Regions from separate parts of the Shewanella sp. ULN5 genome, predicted to be linked through region 1. Evidence: riboswitches for the same ligand, from Rfam matches in the RefSeq annotation. Region 1 holds a riboswitch; the other holds the start of a gene.
The links. A riboswitch is a leader RNA that binds a small molecule or an ion and turns the genes downstream of it on or off. The one in region 1 is predicted to bind lysine.
Positions count from the first base shown of each region.

Region 2: another riboswitch for lysine. It lies ahead of ORI98_RS00080 (Na+/H+ antiporter NhaC family protein); the one in region 1 lies ahead of lysC (lysine-sensitive aspartokinase 3).

Region 1 covers NZ_JAPJEE010000015.1:65,277-73,193, forward strand. Annotated here, with positions in the region: gene ORI98_RS14110 (hypothetical protein) at 1-1,522, opposite strand, end outside; gene ORI98_RS14115 (hypothetical protein) at 1,608-1,763, opposite strand; gene lysC (lysine-sensitive aspartokinase 3) at 1,782-3,140, opposite strand; lysine riboswitch at 3,220-3,395, opposite strand; gene ORI98_RS14125 (DUF3293 domain-containing protein) at 3,676-4,104, opposite strand; gene arcA (two-component system response regulator ArcA) at 4,711-5,427, shown strand; gene ORI98_RS14135 (DUF3392 domain-containing protein) at 5,546-5,878, opposite strand; gene ORI98_RS14140 (D-2-hydroxyacid dehydrogenase) at 5,941-6,867, shown strand; gene ORI98_RS14145 (bacterioferritin-associated ferredoxin) at 7,037-7,228, shown strand; gene parC (DNA topoisomerase IV subunit A) at 7,684-7,917, opposite strand, start outside.
Region 2 covers NZ_JAPJEE010000001.1:27,398-35,314, reverse strand. Annotated here, with positions in the region: gene ORI98_RS00115 (proline--tRNA ligase) at 1-621, opposite strand, end outside; gene ORI98_RS00110 (DapH/DapD/GlmU-related protein) at 739-1,350, opposite strand; gene tsaA (tRNA (N6-threonylcarbamoyladenosine(37)-N6)-methyltransferase TrmO) at 1,405-2,133, opposite strand; gene rcsF (Rcs stress response system protein RcsF) at 2,203-2,598, opposite strand; gene ORI98_RS00095 (H-NS family nucleoid-associated regulatory protein) at 2,729-3,136, opposite strand; gene ORI98_RS00090 (electron transfer flavoprotein subunit beta/FixA family protein) at 3,638-4,387, shown strand; gene ORI98_RS00085 (electron transfer flavoprotein subunit alpha/FixB family protein) at 4,389-5,312, shown strand; lysine riboswitch at 5,392-5,589, shown strand; gene ORI98_RS00080 (Na+/H+ antiporter NhaC family protein) at 5,666-7,225, shown strand; gene ORI98_RS00075 (thymidine kinase) at 7,338-7,916, shown strand.

The sequences.
Region 1 (7,917 bases):
CATTACGCAAATCTCTTGCAAGTTCCTCTGGGCTGGTAGCTTCTTCAATTGCAGCGGCTAGCTTGGCTCCAGTATAAACTTTACGAAATTTGACAGTGGATAAAAACTCAATTCTCTTGTCATCATCTGAGTATATCGGATACATATTACAAAACTCGCGCACGCCACCAAGCTGGCTCATTGAGCCAGAGTAAAAAGTATCGTTTCTAGAGTACTCATTGAGTCTATCAAACAACTCTAAAACCTTAAAAAGGTGTGAATCAATCGGAACTCTAATATCTATTCTTTTTCTTTGCCTTCCTTTTTGCTTCCAGCCAGATAAACGAAGAACTTTTCGTTTTAGAAGTAAAGCCGTATCAGCACCTAACTCAACATCAAAAGAGTCCTTCCAATAAGTTCCTTTATTATATTTACCAAGTGTTTTGATAACTTCAAAATTCACCCCTGTTTGAGCCATTATATATACGGCTATAGCGACTTGGTTGATTTTTGCTCGAAAAAAAATTATATTTTCGAAGGGAAGTCCTTTCATTCCACCATCGTCAACTGAATTAGCAAGTAGCCCGTATTTATCTGACAAATACTCCCTAAATCCCTTGCCCAACTCTGGTGAATTCCGGTCAATCATAATTATGACCTTCCCAAACCAATTACCACTTGGAAATTGCAATTGATTTGGCAGGTCTGCTTGCTTTAGAAAAACAAGTAAATTAGCAAGCACTGTTTTATAAGCATCTATCGGATTACAATGAAAAAGCTCAATTATTTTGGCTATAGATGAGTTGAGTCTACCTACGCCTTCAGGAAGTACTAAAACTCCTCTTTGAAAAAGTTCACTTGGATCTGCTTCATCGAGTTCTTCAAACCTTTCTTTCATGAGTTCAATTCGATGCATTGCGAAAGCTAAGATTTGCATCATTTCCCTATCAGAATAAGTATTTGTCTCAAATAGAGTTTCAATATCATCGATAGATTTATTTTGAGGAGTATTTCTACGGCCTTGAGAAAAGACTTTGTAGCTAAGTTCATGTTCGCTGATGGATGGATGAAGAGACAATATATCTCTTATATGATGAGAGGCGTCTTTGTTTGTGTTTTTAAACTCATCGTATAAGAATCTATTAACTTGAGACAGTTCAGTGAAATTATCTCTAAGTGATAAGAACTTAATAAACGACTTGAGCGCCGACATTTTTTTTCCAACAAGCCTCACTGTACGTTTCTGTATGGTGACCCATTTTATGAATGCTCGTGCCAAACCTCTTTTAATCTCAATCGAAAGACCGTCTTTAGAGTCGCAAGCCCAAACTTTAGATTGTGCTCCGCCAATGACGTGTAATCCAAGCAGGGCTGTAGTTTCGCTATTGCGCACAAACCACACCTTAGCTTTCTTTAAGCGATCCGCAACATCTATCAAAATAAAATCTTGATAAAGGGGTAACGTATCATCGCTAATAATCACTCCCTTGTTTGCTGAGGATGCTTTAGTAGCGCCTAAACGATTTAATTTTTTCTTTGCCATAGTACCCTATATGATAAATCACGCACTTATGCATTAAGGCTAGTAAAAAAATGGATACTGTCAAGTCGTATCCTATTTACTTTATTTACGTATTATGCACTTCAGCGCCATGCACATTGGCCTGTACATACACTGTCGGAGCACGGTTATCTGTGCCTTTAAAAGTAAATAAAGGCACGCTGAGTACTTGGCCTGCGGCAAGTTCACCGACATTCGGAGCGCTAGTTATTGCTTTGGTCATTAATGACTCCGTCACCCATTACTCAAACAGGTTTTGATGTAATGCTAACACCACTTGCGCAGCTTCTGCTTCATCCACTAGCACACATAAGTTATGTGGGCTGGCACCTTGGCAAATCATTCGCACATTGTGCTTTTCTAATACCTGAAACACTCGACTGCAAATGCCCGCTGTTGAGGCGATTTTATTACCAATAATCGCCACTAAGGCTAGCTTATCTTCAACGCGAACACGGCAATGTTGTGACAATTCTTGCAATAAAGATTCACTTAACAATCCCTGACCACTGGAATCTGAACCTGTTTTGTCTAACGTAAGTGAGACGTTTACCTCTGAGGTAGTAATCAAATCGACCGAGATTTTATGACGCGCTAATGTGGCAAAAGTTTCAGCTAAAAAACCCTGGGCATGGAGCATTTGTAAACTGTGAAGATTTAATAAGGTTTGATCGCGACGTAATGCCACCGCGCGGTAAACTGGCGTATCTTCGACTTGATGGCGGATCCAAGTTCCACCGGCTTCAGGGTCTTTACTTGAGCCGACAAACACCTGAATTTTCTGGCGAACGGCAGGTAAGATAGTGGCAGGATGCAAGACTTTGGCACCAAAAGTGGCCATTTCAGCGGCTTCGTTAAAACTGATTTCTGCAATTGGGCGCGCATTGGGGGCTAAACGCGGGTCAGTAGTATAAATACCTGCAACGTCAGTCCAAATTTCAACAGCATGGGCTGATAACGCTTCTGCTAATAGCGCTGCAGAGTAATCACTGCCACCACGGCCTAATGTGGTTGTACGCCCCTGTTCGTCAGCACCAATAAAGCCTTGAGTCACTATCACTTGATTGGCTAATAAGGGCTGTAAAAAATCACCGGACAAGTTGGCAATTTGTTCAATTTGCGGCTCAGCTCGGCCAAAATGGCTATCAGTACGTAATACCTGACGCACATCAAACGCACTTGATGCAGTCCCCTTTTCACGGATAACCGCGGCAAATAGCACTGATGAACACTGTTCACCCATTGAAAGCAATTCATCCATTAGGGCTTTGCTGCGATCGAGTACCAATGATTCGCTTAACACTGACATCCGGCTCAGTAATTTATCAATTTGTGCGGCAATATCTTGCGGGCGGCCCAGCTCGTCAATAATACGATATTGAATTTGCGCGACCTGCTTTAATAAACTTAAACGACGTTCGTCATTTACGTTGGCGCTGGTAAGTTCCACCAGCAAATTCGTCACACCACTTGATGCACTAACGACTACAACACGGGTATTAGGATTAGATAAAACGATATCCGCGCAACGACTCATTGCAGGGTAATCTGCAACAGAGGTTCCACCAAACTTGGCTACAACTAATTGATTTAACGACATGAAATACGCTCCGAACTAAACTTCGTTCGAAGAGCCTGGTGCAAAGATAACGCACCCTTAAAGAAGGGAAACAGCAATCACCACCAGAAGCTCTCCACCAAAAAAACAGGTGACAATCGTTAGGATTCAACCCAATCGACCGATAAATAAAATAACCAAATTTGATTTATCTCGGCGTTAATCTCCCTCGTAAGCGGTCATGGGAATTGGTCTTCCTCAAGCTTACTACCTAGTTAACGCTCCTCTTCTGTGCCTCCATTAAGGAGGGATGTGCAAAATAGCAATAAACCTATGGCTAAGTCAATGGACAAAATATCAACTTGAAGCGTTAAAAAATAAATGCACTATTTTATGTTCCACACAATGAAACAATCGCTTGATGATGGGACAGATAAAAAATGACAAATTACAGCGGTATTGGTGTGGATGGGATGAGCATAATGTGTAAATCAGTCATAGGTATTAGAAAATCAATACTATTTGTTAATTTTATTGTCTCATAAAAAAATTAACAAATGTGCGAGAGCGGAATTTACTACAACTCAGGTAAATCACTGACTAATTTCAAACGCTGATGAAACAATCCCATAGGTACTTCATCTCGGTGAGGCTCAAAGCAAGCGATTAGTGATAGTAAGCCTTGATTTACATAATAAATAGCATGCTGCCCAAACTCTCTACCCAGCTCAAGCGCTTGATCTTTATCTATAAATATAGCCCAGCTTTTTTCCATATGCGACAAATCAGGAGCCGCACCAATCAAGCAGCGATACGGACTTCGGTATTCGAGAATCTTTGATTGAAGCGCCCTGTCTCTCAAACGGTTCTGGCTTGGGGTTAACACGCTACCTAGGGGATTATGTGCTGTAACAATTGCAAAAGAAAAATCATTGGATAAAGGCTGAGTAAGTAAAAATTCAGTTTTTTGATAATCCTGCCACAGCATGTCGATAACATTTTCCATAATAAATCTCACCAAATAAGCCGAAAACAGTGTAGCAGATAGGTTTAAATAACGAAAGATTTGTGACGTCAGTCACAATACAGAAAAGACACAAAGACTATATAAATCAATTAAATAAATTAAATATACGACTTTAACTAAACCTTTGTTAATAATTTTATTAACAATTCATTTGTTAACAAATACAGAAAAAGGGTACAATAACCATCAGTAGCTCATAAATCGTCACAAAAAGCCTACTTCAGCGATATTTTGTAACGTTTCTATTTATGATTTATTGAGCTAAAGTTTTACCACTGCACAATAAATGTTCTACTTTTAAAGGCCTGTGAGTAAATACAGAGGTTTAGTTAACATCTACAGGAACTTTTAACGTATTTTAAGTTCACAGTGTATAGCAGCGGTATTACCCTTTTTTGACAAAGACGTTTTTAACGGCTTGTGTAAAACTCATTCGGATATCAAATGAGAGAGTGTTTAAGTTCAGGGTAGACATAGTTAAACACCCAATAATAGAGATTTTTACGTGTGCAGAAGCGCAGACGGACAACGCTAGCCTAGATGCTAGATAACGAATTTTATCATTTTTATTTTAGGTAACTTATTATGCAAAACCCACATATTTTAATTGTTGAAGATGAAGCTGTAACTCGTAACACCTTACGTAGCATTTTTGAAGCTGAAGGCTATGTTGTCACTGAAGCAAATGACGGCGCTGAAATGCACAAAGCAATGCAAGAAAACAAAATTAACTTAGTGGTGATGGACATTAACTTACCGGGTAAAAATGGTTTGTTATTGGCTCGCGAACTTCGTGAAATCAACAATATCGGCTTAATCTTCTTAACCGGTCGTGATAATGAAGTTGATAAAATTTTAGGTTTAGAAATTGGCGCAGATGATTACATCACTAAACCATTTAACCCTAGAGAATTAACTATTCGTGCACGCAACTTGTTAACTCGCGTGAACAGTGCTGGCACTGACAACGAAGAAAAGGGTTCAGTTGAGCACTATCGTTTCAACGGTTGGAGCTTAGAAATCAACAGCCGTTCTTTAGTTAACCCACAAGGTGAGTCTTACAAGCTTCCTCGCAGCGAATTCCGCGCGATGCTTCACTTTGTTGAAAACCCAGGCAAAATTTTAACTCGTGCCGACCTGTTAATGAAAATGACTGGCCGTGAGCTTAAGCCACACGACCGTACGGTTGACGTGACTATTCGTCGTATTCGTAAGCACTTTGAAAGCCTAGCGGACACGCCGGAAATCATCGCGACAATCCACGGCGAAGGCTATCGTTTTTGTGGTCAATTAGAAGACTAATTATCATTTTCGATGCGATTTGGATCAGATGAAAAAAACCGAGCATTAATGCTCGGTTTTTTTATGCTTATCCTAATTCTAAACCTTGCTGGGTTAAGATTATTGATGCAAATATTGACTAAACTTGACGGTTTTTCTGCGCCCAAAAACCTAACAGCATAAAACTGCCCAATACAATTAATAGCATCCAATAACCAGGCATTAATTTAAGTTGTTTTGCCAGTATTGGAGTTAATGTGACAATGGCTAATCCATAACCAAATGCATTAATCATTACAAACACCAATGTGCGCACAATAAAGCCCTGGCCTGTTAATAATCGTCTAACAATACGATTGATATCAACAGCAAACATCACTATCACACAAGCCACAATGGCGGTGCTCACTTCACTTACCCATGGCAACATAAAGCTTGCCAGCTGATTTAACATCGAAATAATTTGATTCAAATACACCTCATATCTACTATTGCGCTATCAACTCCTTGATATCACACTACTGGGTCATTGTTATGGTTAATAAGTTACTATTGCTAACACGAGAAAACGAGGTTTATCGTGATTTATTAATAAAACGCAATTTAACGGATTTAGTCATCTTAGGCGACTCCCCTAATAGTATAACCGAAGCGAATATTTGGTTTGCTGAACCATCTCTTGCCACACCTTTACTGAACCACGCTAGGCAGTTACGTTGGTTGCAATCAACCTTTGCAGGGGTGGATAAGCTGATGTCACCAAAGCTTAGACAAGATTATCAATTAACCAATGTGCGCGGCATATTTGGCCCATTAATGAGTGAATATCTATTTGGGTATTTACTGGCGCACAATAGGCAGCATCAGCATTACCATCAACTGCAACAACAAAGACAGTGGCAACCTGGTCATTATAAAACCCTTCAAGGTCAACAACTGTTATTACTAGGCACAGGCTCTATCGCACAACATATCGCGACGACGGCAAAACACTTTGGCATGACGGTTATAGGGATTAACCGACAAGGGCAAGCCATATCAGGTTTCGATCTGGTCGATAAGATTGATAATTTATTGCTGCATTTGCCTGAAGCTGACGTCATTGCCAGTGTGTTACCGGATACGCCTGCAACCAAAAATATTCTCAACCGTCACAGTTTAGCCCGACTAAAATCTGATGCTGTATTGTTTAATTTAGGACGAGGCAATGTGCTCGACCTCGATGCATTGGCCGCACAATTAGTACTAAAGCCTGATCAGCAGGCGATTTTAGATGTTTTCAACCAAGAACCCTTACCCAGCAATCATCCCATCTGGCTAGCGGCAAACGCCATCATCACACCACATGTCGCCGCCCCAAGCTTTCCGCAGCAAATTATTGATGTTTTTAGTCAAAATTACGCTTTATGGTGTAATGATCAACCATTAAATTTTCGCGTTGATTTTGAAAAAGGTTATTAATTATCAATCTGTTATAAATACATCATAATGAGTAAACCTGACTAAAAGTGATAAATGTATCATTTTTACTCAAAAGTTATTGCCAATGATAACTGTTTTCATTTAGAATTAGATTCATTGAAGAACGCTATGTTGTTTATAACTTATTTCACTAGATGTAGAGGCTAATATGTACGTTTGTCTTTGTCATGCAATTACAGATAAGCAAATTAAAGAGGCAGTTAGCCAAGGCGATTGCTCATTGGCTGATGTTAAAAAACGTCTAGGCGTGGCAGATCAATGTGGAAAATGTGCCAGAATGGCAAATCAAATTATCCAAACTCAATTAGAGTTCGAGCCAAACTTTTACGAAGTGGCATAACGTTAACATTTTATCCTTGATATTCTTGCGCAGAGTGTTTAAGCGCTCATCGCAATACTCGCAGAACCTCCCTCGGCTGAATAACTTTACCCCTGTAAGTTAACATATTTTCATTGCACAGTTTACGAGCAAAAAATCCGCTTAATTCTGGTAACTTTTTTGTCGATGCAATTGACGATTTAATCAAATAAACAGCGACATCAGCATTGCTCATATTTATAAACTGACAATTAAAACTAGATGCCTGTACAGCTCTACAACACCTTGAACCGCCAATAATAAAGCTCTGTTGTCAGTGAGCTATGCCAAGTTTTGCAGTAAACCTCAGCTTGATAAGTGTTTATTATGTCAATTTGAGGTTATCGACTGATTGATAAAATGCTTATCAATAAAAAAGCCCACGTGTTCACGTGAGCTTTTATGGTTTATCAGAGAATAAAGTTTATGACAATAAGCTATTCTTCACTGATCTGTGGCTCTGAAGCGGTATCATCAATAGCCAGTTCTACTGTTTCAATATCGACACTATCAACGCGCTGCAAGCCTCTTGGCAATTTAGCTCCTCTACGTCCACGTTCACCACGATAATGCTCTAAATCGCTGGCTTTAAGTGTTAGCTTGCGCTTACCAGCCCAAAGGGTCACTGCAGCACCATTAGGCACAACATTTAAATGCAGTAATAGCTCTTC
Region 2 (7,917 bases), on a different contig from region 1:
GGAAACACTGCCACCAATTGAGCCAGTATCAGCAAGAACTGGGCGAAATTCTAATCCCATACGGCTTAAAATATTACTATAAGCGGTATACATGGATTGATAGGTTTCATCCATGGTTTGCTGATCTAAATGGAATGAGTATGCGTCTTTCATTAAAAATTCACGAGCACGCATTACACCAAAACGAGGGCGAACCTCATCACGGAATTTAGTTTGCACTTGATAGAGGTTAAGCGGTAATTGTTTGTATGAGCTTAACTCTTTACGGACTAAGTCAGTGATCACTTCTTCGTGAGTTGGGCCTAAAACGAAGTCGCGGTTATGGCGATCTTGAAAGCGAAGTAATTCAGGGCCGAATTTTTCCCAACGACCTGTTTCTACCCATAGGTCAGCTGGCTGAACTAAAGGCATCAGAATTTCAATAGCACCTGCGTTATTCATTTCTTCACGCACGATAGCTTCAACTTTACGAAGTACGCGTAAACCTGACGGCAACCAACTATATAAACCAGAAGCATTGCGACGGATCATGCCGGCACGTAGCATTAATTGATGGCTAATCACCTCTGCATTAGCAGGAGTTTCTTTTTGTGTTGAAAGCAGGTACTTACTAACTCGCATTCCAGTTTCCATTTTAATAAAAGTCAATGAGCGCCATTTTAGCACTTGAAGCGCTTATGTCACCTGATTATTACTGGATTAGAAGGTTAATTTATCGAGCCTTTCATAGCCTGTACTTTATTTTTTACGCCTATCTCCAATCACTTTGGCTGGGTTACCTGCAACAATGGAGTAAGCTGGTACATCTTTAGTGACAATACAACCCATACCAATAACGGCATGGTCACCAATACTTACACCATCTACAATTCCAGCTTGTGCGCCAATCCATACATCTTGGCCTATTACAATGCCTTTAGAAGTGACGGGCTGCTCATAGATAGGGGCGTTCGGAGACATGCCGTGATTAAATGCATAAATGGTGACATTATTAGCGATTCGGGTTTGAGAACCTATTGTGATCCCCGTTCTTCCGCCATCTAAACTGCAACCATGGTTTATAGCCACTTCATTGCCTAACGTGATAGGACCATGCATAAAAACATCTGCAGCAATCATGCATTTATTACCTATCACTATGTCTCGACCGGGCTCAGCAAACAATTCTGCTTCAGGGGCAATAAAACAGTATTCGCCGATATTGATCGTTTCTAATTGCGCTAATGTTTGTTGAATTTCCTGTTGCCAGGGGATCGCCCATTCAAGTAGTTTCGGTTTTAATGAGAAATAAAGCCAAGGCATCCAAGACAGCCTTTTTTTATGCTGCTTTTGGTAATCAAGTGATGCCATTAAATATCCCCCTCAGTATGAAATTTAAACAATATTCATTTGAAATAAATGGGTTTAATCGTCCAGTAATGTCAATGTAGTAGGCTTTAATTCTATTACAACAATTTCTTGGTCGATGACTTGCCAAAATATATCGAGATCGTACAGCGCGACTTGGTATATTTTGGGATCCAATTTGGCTTTTTTATAAGCGGGTCTAGGGTCTTGCGCAAGTACTGCAGATATTAACGATTGCAGCTGAGGGTATTTATCATTTTGCGTCAATGAAGCTAATTGTATTTGTGCTGTTTGGGCAAAACTGACATTAATTAATTCTGGCGCATCGTGAGCAATTCCGCCTTTAGCATTGAGAATAGCATCAGAAAAAGGAATATAAGGTTTTATATCAATAATAGGTGTGCCATCTAATAAATCCATCCCGGATATTTCTAGGCAGACTTTTCCCTTACGCTGAACAACGCCATGCAATTTAACCACAGATTGTCCAATGCCATTGGGCCGAAATGTTGAACGAGTGGCAAATACACCTAATTTTTCATTACCACCAAGGCGGGGCGGGCGAACTGTCGTTTTCCAACCTTGGGCGAGATTTTCGTGAAAACAGAACAGCAACCAAAGGTGTGAATACTGTTCAATGCCTCTAATGGCATCGAGGTTGTTTAGCTCTGGGACTAATTCAACGTAGCCTTTGACATCGACTAAACCTGGTTGGCGAGGGATGCCGAATTTTTGCTTATAAGGGGTTCGGCACACTGCCACTGCATTAATTTGAGATGTAAACATGGCACAGATCAACTTGAGAAAAAGTCAGCCAAAATGGAATCTATTTTGGCTAAACAAAAAAGAAAAACGTTACTCTACCTGAGCGCGTTTTATGGCTTGCCCGACACATAAGCTACGAGTAAAGCAACCCGCCTCTTGCTCTTCGATAACAAGGCATTGCTTGATAATAAGACCGTTTGCGCCCATATCAGCCGCTTTTTTTCGGGCTTCTGTACGTGCATCTTCAATCGATGCTGGAGCACCATTTATCACATCCTGGCAAATTTCGCCTTCAGCTAAGCCAATAACTGAATAGCGCCCTTTTGGTAATATGTCTCCTTCGTAAAGTGCGACATCACCCACTTTGAAATACTCATCAATCGCTTTACCATCAAGATTACTATTGAAGGCATAATCACCAGCACAAGCGGTTAATAATAATGCAAATGAACAGATGGATAACATTTTTAGTTGGGAAGAGGACATTAGTCAGCTCACTTAATTCAATTTGATAACAGTTTACTCTGTTCTTATTTGAGGCGAAAGCAAACCTTCAATGCGATGGATAAAAAAACGCTTACCAAAGTAAGCGTTTTATATGAAGCTATTGGACAGTTTATTCCATACCAGGAATTAAGAAACTATCCATAGACTTACCCGCATCGACTTCTTTTTTGAATACGGTTGGCATACGCCCTTGACCAGTCCACTGAATTAATTCGCCATCAACAGTAATTTGATATTTGGCTGGACGTGGAGCACGTTTCTTTGGGGCAGATCTAGTGGCAGTGACTTCGCCTAAATCTTCAATTGATAGTCCGCTATTTTCAATTTGAGCAAGGATCTCTGCAATACGTGCATTACGTTCAGCATTAGCGGCTTCATCAGCTTTTGCTTCTTCTTCACGTTCAACAATCACTTTATCAAGCTTTACGGCTAAGTCGCGTAAATCTTCAATGCTCAGTTCTTTAACTGCAGCTTTAAAACGACGGCCATGGGTTAAAATATCTAAAAAATCACTCATAATGTTAAGCGTCCTAAATCAAATGGAATTTGAATAAATTATATTTGTTACTACATTATTGAATGATGCTATACCGTATAGAATGTTAATTAACTGGAGTAAATAATTGTTAATAACGACTTAAATAAACATCAATAACTTTTAACCGTAAAAATTATCATTGATGTTTTTATTTTGCAGTGCATTCAACTTAGCTAATAACAATTAATAAAACTTATTTTTATTAATACCCACAATAATAGAAACTTATTCGACCTTGATCAATTTAATTTATCAAAAATAAGCTTATTTTATGAAATGATTTAAAAACGGGCTATTTATAGCCAGTAAATGGAACTAGTTTGAGTCATTGTTACTTTTCCTTGCCAGTTTTGTGTTATATTTTTCAAACAAGCGTTTAACTTAGGTTGACGTTAACGTTAACAGGTCGTAAAGTTGAGTTATCTTGCATTGGCATTGGCCAATGTGTTGTCCATAGACAAGGTGTAGGAAGGAAACCCTATGAAAGTATTGGTGCCTGTAAAGCGCGTCGTTGATGCCAATGTAAAGGTCAGGGTAAAAGCTGATCATTCAAATGTTGATACCGCTAATCTTAAAATGGCTTTGAATCCATTTTGTGAAATCGCTGTCGAAGAAGCTGTCCGCCTAAAAGAAGCAGGCATCGCCACTGAAGTGGTTGTGGTGAGTGTTGGCACCAAAGCTGTGCAAGAACAATTAAGAACAGCCATGGCATTAGGCGCAGATCGCGCTATACATGTCGAAACTGATGAAGAGCTTGTGCCATTATCAATTGCAAAATTACTGTTGGCTGTGCAACAAAAAGAACAAGCACAATTAGTGGTTTTTGGTAAACAGTCTATTGATGGCGATAACAACCAAACTGGCCAAATGATGGCTGCTCTAGCTGATATGCCGCAGGCTACTTTTGCTTCTGAAGTAAAAGTTGAAGGCGACAACATTGTCGTGACCCGTGAAATTGATGGTGGATTACAAACCTTAAAAATGCCATTGCCTGCTGTTGTTTCTGTTGATTTACGTTTAAATGAACCGCGTTATGCGTCCTTACCAAACATTATGAAAGCGAAACGTAAACCGTTAGATGTGCATACAATTGCTGATTTAGGTGTAACGTTAAAGGCTCATCAAACTGTTCTAAAAGTCACGCCACCTGCTGAACGTAAAGCCGGTATTATGGTGTCTTCAGTAGAAGAACTTGTCGAAAAATTAAGAAACGAAGCGAAGGTGATCTAATATGAGCATTTTAGTTTTAGCAGAACACGATAATGCGCATTTGAAAGCGGATACTGCAAAAGTGGTTGCCGCTGCATCTGCAATTGGAGGTGATATTCATGTGCTAGTGGCAGGTCATCAATGCGCTGAAGCGGCCAAAACTGCGCAAGCATTAACGGGTGTAACGAAGGTGATTGTTGCTGATTCGGCTGTGTATGCAAATCACTTAGCTGAAAACCTAGGCAAGTTAATTATTGGCTTATCAGCTGATTATTCACATATCTTATCTGCTGCATCGAGCGTAGGTAAAGATACCTTACCGCGTGTTGCGGCATTATTAGATGTTGCGCAAATATCTGAAGTTATTGGGATTGAAAGTGCTGATACGTTTATTCGCCCAATTTACGCGGGTAATGCGCTTGCCACAGTACAAAGTTTAGATGCGAAAAAAGTGATGACAGTTCGCTCAAGTGCGTTTGATGCTGTTGCTTCAACGGGTAGCGCAGCATTAGTTTCTGTGGGTGATGCTCTTGATGCGCGTACTGAGTTTGTCTCGCAAACACTCACTGAATCAGCACGTCCTGAATTAGGCAATGCCGGTATCATAGTGTCTGGCGGCCGTGGTATGGGAAGCGGTGAGAACTTTGCAATTCTTGAGCAATTAGCCGATAAGTTAGGTGCAGCCGTTGGTGCATCACGTGCTGCAGTGGATGCAGGCTTTGTACCCAATGATTTACAAGTCGGCCAAACAGGCAAGATTGTAGCCCCTGACCTATATATTGCTGTGGGTATTTCGGGTGCCATCCAACATCTTGCAGGTATGAAAGACTCTAAAGTGATTGTTGCTATTAACAAAGATCCAGAAGCGCCAATTTTTCAAGTGGCAGATTATGGTCTAGAAGCAGACTTATTTGATGCTATCCCCGCACTAAATAATTTACTGTAAATGTGACTTTTGTCACAATACGCGGCGATGGGGTGGCAACCCCATCGCCGCTATGTTTTCATGTGCACGCTTTTTTGCCCTTTTAAGTAGAGGTGCGCTGAATAAGAGTAGAGTTAGTTAGGGTGATGCCTGTGATCTAGCTTGAAAGGATTCAGTGCCGAAGTTGTTACCGTTATCAAACTTAACAGCTGGTATGGTTACCGAATAGGTACCTTACTGCCATAGTATTTTTTGTCGGGATGACAAAGATAAATTACTATGGAGCGCTACTGATAGGACAGGTGTTCCTTAGCGTTATTTTGCTTTGCACCGGTTCAGTCGCCCTCCATTCGTACACACACGAAGAATAAATAATGAACGTACTAAGTCATGCCGATTCGGCACTGTCACTGCTCCCCCCTGCAATCGCAATTATTTTAGCGATTGTTACTCGTAAAGTATTGTTGTCGCTTGGCGTCGGTATTCTAGTGGGCGCATTGTTGCTCACACAGTTCTCATTAGGGGACACAAGCACATTTTTAGTTGAAACCGTCACAGGCCTCCTTTGGGATGATGGCGCATTAAACAGTTGGAATTTACAAATTTTAGGTTTTTTGATCATGTTAGGCATGATCACCGCGTTGATCACCGTGAGCGGGGCATCTCGCGCGTTTGCTGATTGGGCTAAAGACCGTATTCGCAGTAAACGCGATGCTAAACTGATGACAATGTTTTTGGGCTGCGTGGTTTTTATCGATGATTACTTCAATAGTTTAGTTGTAGGGTCTATTTCTAAACCGATAACCGATAGATACCATATCTCGAGGGCAAAACTGGCTTACCTATTAGATTCGACCGCAGCGCCTGTGTGCGTGATATCACCCATATCAAGTTGGGGCGCGTATATTATTGCACTGATAGGCGGTATTTTAACTGCGCATGGATTTACCGATTCTGGTCATCTAAGTGTATTTGTGCAGATGATCCCAATGAACTTTTACGCTATCTTCGCCTTGTTACTTTTATTATGCGTGGCCATCTTTGGTCTGGATATTGGCCCAATGCGCCAGCATGAATTAAAGGCGCAAAAAGGTGAGCTTTATGATGAGTCTAAAGGTTTACCGCCTGGTGCAAATCCAGACTTACCAGAGGCCGATACAGGTAAAATTATTGGACTGTTTTTACCCATTTTAGCGTTAATTGCCGCGACTGTTTACTTTATGATAAGCAGTGGTGCCGATGCATTAGCCGCAGATGGTAAGCCCTTTGATGTTTTGGGCGCGTTCGAAAACACCGCTGTTAGCCAATCATTATTTTACGGTTCTATTGTTGGTTTTATAGTGACTTTGGTGCTGGCTTTTATGCAAAAGCTAGCAATCCGCTTGGTCTTACAGGGCGTCGTTGCTGGTGCTCGCTCAATGTTACCTGCAATTTATATTCTGCTGTTTGCATGGTCGATTGCAGGGGTTATTGGCCAATTGGAAACCGGTAAATACATGGCCAGTTTAGTCACTGGCGCGATACCTTTTGAATTGCTGCCTGTGGTGCTGTTTATTCTTGCGGGGATTACTGCTTTTTCAACGGGCACAAGTTGGGGTACCTTTGGCATTATGCTGCCAATTGCAGCAGATATGGCGATGGGTAGCGACTCGACTATGATGTTACCCATGTTATCAGCCGTATTAGCTGGAGCGGTATTTGGTGACCATTGCTCTCCTATTTCTGATACAACTATTTTGTCTTCAACAGGTGCAAGTTGTCATCATATTGACCATGTAATTACGCAGCTGCCATATGCATTAATTGTTGCCTTTATCAGCATTGTTGGCTATTCGGTACTTGGATTTACCGGTTCCATCATGAGTGGCTTTCTAGCCTGTAGTCTGGTGTTTGCCATCACAGTAGCAGGACTAATGATTTATACTCGCCGATAAGCGATTTGATGGATATAAAATGCCGCACAATTAACATTGTGCGGCATTTTTGTTTGTGAAGTTTGGTATTAAACGAGTAGAATTTAGCAAAGCAAAAATATTGGAATTTCTTGTGGCACAACTGTATTTCTATTATTCATCAATGAACGCGGGCAAATCGACCTCGCTATTACAATCTTCTTATAATTACCGTGAACGTGGTATGCACACTCTAGTTATGACAGCATCAATTGATGATCGTTATGGCGTAGGTAAAGTGGCATCACGAATTGGTATCGAAACCGATGCTCAGGTTTTTGCAAGTCATGATGATCTTAGTGAGATGATTTCACAATCTCATCAACAAAAGCATATTCATTGTGTGTTGATTGATGAAAGCCAATTTCTGTCTAAAGCCCAGGTTAAGCAACTAACCTATGTTGTCGACATTCTCGATATTCCGGTGTTGTGTTACGGATTGCGTAATGATTTCCAAGGCGAATTATTTACTGGTAGCCAGTATCTTTTGGCCTGGGCCGATAAGCTTGTTGAGCTGAAAACCATTTGCCATTGTGGCCGTAAAGCCAATATGGTTGTGCGCCTAGATGGCGAGGGCAAACCAATGAAAGAAGGCGAGCAGGTGGCTATTGGTGGTAACGAATCTTACGAGTCAGTTTGCCGCAAACATTTCAGAGAGTTTTTGTGGGATTAAA